Regions from separate parts of the Staphylococcus sp. NRL 16/872 genome, predicted to be linked through region 3. Evidence: riboswitches for the same ligand, from Rfam matches in the RefSeq annotation. Region 3 holds a riboswitch; each other region holds the start of a gene.
What was found. Region 3 has a riboswitch for S-adenosylmethionine ahead of metK (methionine adenosyltransferase). Riboswitches for the same ligand answer to the same signal wherever they lie in the genome.
Positions count from the first base shown of each region.

Region 1: it holds a riboswitch for S-adenosylmethionine, as region 3 does, so the genes downstream of both, MT340_RS01755 (MetQ/NlpA family ABC transporter substrate-binding protein) here and metK (methionine adenosyltransferase) in region 3, are expected to answer to the same signal.
Region 2: it holds a riboswitch for S-adenosylmethionine, as region 3 does, so the genes downstream of both, MT340_RS09885 (methionine ABC transporter ATP-binding protein) here and metK (methionine adenosyltransferase) in region 3, are expected to answer to the same signal.

Region 1 covers NZ_CP119327.1:374,013-376,288, forward strand. The annotation lists gene MT340_RS01745 (LPXTG cell wall anchor domain-containing protein) at 1-221, opposite strand, end outside; gene MT340_RS01750 (hypothetical protein) at 399-824, opposite strand; SAM riboswitch class I at 971-1,077, shown strand; gene MT340_RS01755 (MetQ/NlpA family ABC transporter substrate-binding protein) at 1,189-2,004, shown strand.
Region 2 covers NZ_CP119327.1:1,985,377-1,987,652, forward strand. The annotation lists gene MT340_RS09880 (methionine ABC transporter permease) at 1-159, opposite strand, end outside; gene MT340_RS09885 (methionine ABC transporter ATP-binding protein) at 152-1,177, opposite strand; SAM riboswitch class I at 1,260-1,366, opposite strand; gene MT340_RS09890 (thioredoxin family protein) at 1,424-1,720, opposite strand; gene MT340_RS09895 (toprim domain-containing protein) at 1,713-2,099, opposite strand.
Region 3 covers NZ_CP119327.1:1,088,570-1,090,845, forward strand. The annotation lists gene pckA (phosphoenolpyruvate carboxykinase (ATP)) at 1-608, opposite strand, end outside; SAM riboswitch class I at 773-883, shown strand; gene metK (methionine adenosyltransferase) at 1,001-2,197, shown strand.

The DNA of each region.
Region 1 (2,276 bases), 710 kb from region 3:
TTATTTTGACTGATGATTTCAAAGTAATCGCCCTTATCTACTGCTTTTTTGAAGTTTTGTAAATCAGGGTTGCCTCCACTGTTTGACATCGCCATTGTTGCAACTTGTTGAGCATTATCTTGCGTTACAAATTCTGTAGCAGATGCATGAGATGGATTTGTTACAGTTAATAAAACTGTACTTGTTAAAACAGTTGATACAATTAGAGAGACCTTCCTCACAATGAAAACCCCATTTCATTTATTATCAATTACAACTTTAGTGTAGCACTGAAATAACAGTTGAATAGGGATTTAAAGTAAACATTATTGAATTTTTAATCTAAGTTAAAGAAAGCATAGTTTGTAAATATAAGTTAATGATAGTAAAGATTTTTTTAAGATTTTCATGTCTAGGTTTTAAAATCTCTTTTTTGAAAAGTAAGAAATTGCAAAAGCCATTAACATTATAAAAATCAAGTGCGCCATCATCCATAAACCATATTCTCCCCAACTAAAATGGAAAAATGAGCGTTGAGCCATAACAATTAATAGGGGATATAATGCTGCAAAAACAATGAACAATAAGAAGTAACTGATTTTATAAAACGGTTTAGAAATATGATAAATCGCAAAGAAAATAATATAAATGATAAAACCAATAAATACGTGAATCAACAATTCGAGAATTAATGGTGTTTTACTAGGATCTACAAGAAAATCAATATTAATTAGCAATAATGTTAAATGAGTCGATTGTGCTAAGACATCCATAACTGTCATAGTCATTAGCAAAATAATACTGATGAATAAAGCACTAAGTAAGTGGTAGGCGTAGCGTAGCATAATGAGTCATCCTTCGAATTCGTTTTGAATATTATTCCCTCCATGAAAGAAACTACACATCTAAAGAAATTAGAATATTCTAAAAATTATATTGCTTCTATCTATGTCTAGTGCTAATATAATATCAATTCAATAAAACATGAAAACTCTTATCAAGAGTGGTGGAGGGATGTGCCCTATGAAACCCGGCAAACGTCATTCAATGACATAGTGCTAATTCACATAAAGTAGGACTTACTTTAAGAGATAAGAGAAAGTGTATCTGTACTTTCTCTTAGGCAATAGAAAGTATTTTTTTATGTCTTATAAGTATTTAAGAGTTGGAGCGTAATTGAAGCATTCTTAAAGAGAGGTGTCGGTATTCTTGAAAAAATGGTTGAGTGTTATCAGTATTTTAGTATTAATTATAGTTTTAGCAGGTTGTGGCAAAGATAAAGAGGATAATAAAAAAATTACTGTTGCAGCATCACCTGCACCACATGGAGACGTCTTAAAAAAAGCTAAAGATCAATTAAAGAAAAAAGGTTATGATTTAGAAGTAAAAGAAGTGAATGATTATAAAGTGCCGAATAAACTATTGGATAAAGGCGACGTAGATGCTAACTTCTTCCAACATGTCCCTTATTTGAAAGCTGAAAAGAAAAGTCATGGTTATAAAATTGAAGAGTTAGGCAAAGTGTTTACAACACCAATGGGAGTGTACAGTAAAAAATATAAACATTTAAAAGATATTCCAGAAGGTTCTACTATTTATGTATCTAATAATCCAGCAGAAGAAGGTCGATTTTTATCTTTCTTTGTTGATGAAGGATTAATTAAACTTAAAAAAGGCATCAAAATTGAAGATGCAAAATTTGAAGATATTGCTGAAAATAAAAAGAACTTGAAATTTAATCATCAACAAGGGGCAGAATTTTTACCTAAAACATATAAAAATGGGGAAGGTGCAGCTGTCATAATGAATTCAAACTATGCAATAGATAATGGTTTGAAACCTTCTAAAGATGCCATTGTAATAGAAGGTAAATCATCACCGTTTGCCAATATCATCGCCGTGCAAGAAGGTCATAAAAAGGACAAAAAGTTCCAAGAACTATTAAAAGTAATGCAATCTAAAGAAATTAAAGACTATATTAAAAAAGAATATGGTGATGATGTTATCCCATACGAAAGTAATTAGAAAGAAGTCGAAACAAAATACATGCCTCGTCTTCAATAAATATTTTGGCAGTAGCCAGTTGAATTGAAAATACGCTTATATTAAGCCCTTTTTTAATATTAATTATCTTTACCGGAGCAGGACGACGAAATTATTTTAATTTCTATCCTGCTTCTTTTTTATATTTACTAATGTTAAGTTTTTATTATTTTAAATATTCAGAATATATTTACAAATCTGACTATTATTAGTAAGATATTGATTACTATCATTAAATAAAGTTTATTGCGAAG
Region 2 (2,276 bases), 900 kb from region 3:
GAAGAGTAATACACCTAAGATTAAGCCAAGAATAAAAGCGAAAATTGTCGAAACGATAGTCATGTATAACGTTTCATAAATCGCTTGCCATACATCTGGCCACTGGACATTAGGCATTGTAATCATTTCATGAAGAATATCACCATATGATTTATTCATGCTTAATCACCTCCACATTGACATGTCGCTTATGCAAATCATTTTTAAATTCTTCAAAAGCCAAATGTGAAATATGTGGAATATGGATAACTAAAAATCCAATCGAACCATCACGCGTATTTTTAATATTTGCTTCAAGAATATTTATATCAATATCCATGTTTTTAGTTATGTAAGACACGATAGGTTCAGTAGCATTGTTACCATTAAAGTTAAGTCTCACAATGTAAGCATCGGAATCTAAAGGTTCTAGATGCTTAATTGATGCTTCAAAATCATCATCCAAATCATCTTTAACGAAGCGTTTTGTCACTTCGTGTTGAGGATTTTCAAAGACTTCACTAACTCTACCTTGTTCAATGACACGGCCATTCTCCATAACAGCTACCTCATCACAAATTCGTCTGATTACTTGCATTTCATGCGTGATGATAACAATTGTAAGATTTTGTCTTTTTTTGATTTTTAATAGTAAATCTAAAATTTCGTCGGTAGTTTGTGGGTCAAGCGCGCTTGTGGCTTCATCACATAACAACACGTCTGGATCATTGGCTAAGGCACGTGCGATACCTACCCTTTGCTTTTGACCTCCTGATAATTCTGAAGGGTAAGCATTTTCTCTACCTTTTAAACCCACAAGCTCAATAAGTGCTAATGCTTTTTCTCGAGTTTTCACTTTTGAATGACCAGCAATTTCAAGTGGAAACATAATATTTTTTAAAACAGTTCGTGACCACAATAGATTAAAATGTTGGAAAACCATACTCACTTTTTGACGTTTTCTTCTTAACTCTGCTTTTGAAAGTTTGTTAATATTGTCACCATCTATAATTATGTCACCTGATGTAGGTGCTTCTAGATTATTAAACATTCTAATTAACGTACTTTTACCAGCACCAGAGAATCCGATAACTCCAAAAATTGAGCCTGATTCTATTTTTAAGTCAACGTGATCCACTGCTAGAACATCTTTATTCTTTGTGTGATAGCGTTTTACTACTTGATTTAATTCAATCACGTTAAGTGCCTCCTTAAAACTTTATGTAATTAAAAAATGCTTTCTCACTTTATAAAAGTTGAGAAAGCATTTATATATCTTTCTCTCATCTTCTAAAGTGTTAAACTTTATGTGAATTGGCACCATTTCTATTATTTAGACGGTTGCCGGGCTTCATAGGGCACATCCCTCCACCTCTCTTGATAAGAGTTTTCGCACTATTTAATTAATTTATATCCTACCATCGTACTATATATTCGTCAATAATTATTTTAACTTTTCTAACAAATTAGGAACGGATTGAAATGCATAAATTCTATCCATTTCCTTATCCTTATTCATAATCATTAACACAGGCACAGACATAATTTTATTTTCTTCGCTAAATTCTGGATGATAATTTAAATCAATTTTTTTAATTGGCAACTTTAAGATTTCGTTTGCGATGTCTAACATTCGCTCAGAAACTTTACATGTGCCACACATGGGTGTATACCCAAATATAAGATGTTTATCCTCTTTGAAGTTTTCACTAATATCTTCTACTTTTATTGTACTACTCATTCATTAATACTAACCTTTCAGTCGTTAAATTAGGTATGAGACGTTTTTCTTTTCGAACAGTAAAACCGTATCTGCTCAAAACATTAGCTAGATAGTTTTTAGGACATCGTGCGACTTCACAATATGTTTTATCAACATAGATATGTTCACTTTCGCTTAAATATCGTTTAAACCACTTTCTAATCTTCTCACCCTCGTCATCTGAATCTGCAAGTACATACACTTGCTTATCATATAATGATTCAATCATATCATCTATTTTGTCGATACTCATTGTACCATGTGTACAGATAATATTGACAGGCTCAGCGATGACTTGTTGTACTCTCTTCTTATCAGATTTACCTTCAACAATAATAACTTTATTTAAAATTGCCATGCTCATCCACCTTCTAAGTCGATAATAAACAATCACTAACTTCTTCACAGAATTATATAAAATTAAACGTATTTTACTAAGACTTAACATTTAGTATCATTCAATTTTGAAAAACTCACTAATTATCATTATTTATTTTTAAGGTGTATATACTTACATCAACATCAATTTATGTAT
Region 3 (2,276 bases):
ATACCTTTTTTCATTTCTCCAGCGTATTCAGTACCACCGATTAAAATTGTTTTATGTTTGAATGAAATGATGACAAATGTTTCAGATTTAGTACCATCTACTTCTGGATCTGCTTTAAAATGAGGTGCTGAAACAATTGTGAAGTTAGCTTTAATATCTTTAGCTTCGTCTAATGAATCAGGTCTGATAAACATGTTTTGTGCGAATAGGTTATGCCATGCTAATTCGTTGATAACCGTTAATTTAAGTTGAGTATCTTTGTCACTTCCAGCATAACCGTTGAAAACGTAGAGTTCATCTTTTTTATCAAGATAGTCTAAAACTTTATTGTAGAGATTTAAGAAAGTTTCTTCATCAATAGGTTGGTTAATATCTCCCCAGTGGATATTATCTTTATAAGAAGGTTCAGTTACGATGAATTTATCTTTAGGTGAACGTCCAGTATATTTACCAGTACTTGCGTTGATTGCTCCTAGTTCAGTTAATTCACCTTCGTTGTTATCTAAAATTTTATTGTAAAGTTGTGTAGTAGAAAGTTGGAACAGTGAACTTTCTTTCTCTAATAAGTGTTTAATTTTAGGTGTTTCGCTGTATGTATCTACTGACATACCCAATCCCTCCAGCATCTAATTATTAATATATTTCGTGTAAGCCTTTACATTAAATTAGTATAACATAATGGTTTAATTATTCCACCTGGTAAAGACAAAAACTTTTAAAAATCGAAATTGACATTGTTAAGGGGATTCGATAGTATAGTTAGTAACGGATTCTCTTATCCTGAGTGGTGGAGGGACATGGACCCAATGAAACCCAGCAACCTCTTTTATAAAAAGAAAGGTGCCAAACCGTTTGCAGACATATAAGGTCTGAACGATAAGAGCGAATGGACGTTTAAGAGCCTTCTCTCTATCTTATATAGTGAAGAGGGCTCTTTTATTTTGAGCTCACAATTTAAAAGAGAATTTTCGTAAATATAAAATATATAAAGGAGCAAAACATGACTTATAATAAACGTTTATTTACTTCAGAATCAGTGACAGAAGGACACCCTGATAAGATTGCTGACCAAGTTTCTGATGCCATTTTAGACGAAATCTTAAAAGATGATCCAAACGCACGTGTTGCTTGTGAAACAGCAGTTACTACAGGCATGGCTTTAATTGCAGGAGAAATTTCTACTACTACATATGTTGATATTCCTAAAGTAGTGCGAGAAACGATTAAAAATATTGGTTATACACGCGCAAAATATGGTTATGATTATCAAACAATGGCAGTATTAACTGCGATTGATGAACAATCTCCAGATATTGCTCAAGGTGTAGATAAAGCATTAGAGTACCGTGAAGATATTTCAGAAGAAGAAATCGAAGCAACTGGTGCTGGAGACCAAGGTCTAATGTTTGGCTATGCAACAAATGAAACAGAAACATATATGCCTTTACCAATCTTCTTATCGCATCAACTTGCTAAACGTTTATCAGATGTACGTAAAGATGGCATTCTAGACTACTTACGTCCAGATGGCAAAGTTCAAGTAACAGTTGAATATGATGAAGATGATAAACCAAAACGTATTGATACAATCGTTGTGTCATCTCAACACGCAGATAATGTTGAACTAGAACAAATTCAAAGTGATATTAAAGAACATGTTATTTATCCTACAGTACCAGAAGGTTTAATTGACGAAGAAACTAAATTCTTTATCAATCCTACAGGTCGTTTCGTAATCGGTGGTCCTCAAGGAGATGCTGGTTTAACAGGTCGCAAAATTATTGTTGATACTTACGGTGGTTATGCACGTCATGGTGGGGGTTGCTTCAGTGGGAAAGATCCAACTAAAGTAGACCGTTCAGCAGCGTATGCAGCAAGATATGTAGCTAAAAATATTGTTGCAGCTGAGTTAGCTGATCAGTGTGAAGTTCAATTAGCTTATGCGATTGGCGTAGCTGAACCAGTTTCAATTTCTATTGATACATTTAACACTGGTAAAGTCTCAGAAGCGCAATTAGTTGAAGCAGTTAGAGCGCACTTCGACTTAAGACCAGCAGGTATTATTAAAATGTTAGATTTAAAACAACCTATTTACAAACAAACTGCAGCTTATGGTCATTTCGGACGTACTGATGTCTTATTACCATGGGAGAAATTAGACAAAGTTAATGTCCTAAAAGATGCTGTACAAGCATAGCAGCCTTTATTGAAGTTTTGATGATTTATATCGAAATTATTAATCATTTCTATTATAATGAAGATTATTGATAGTATAA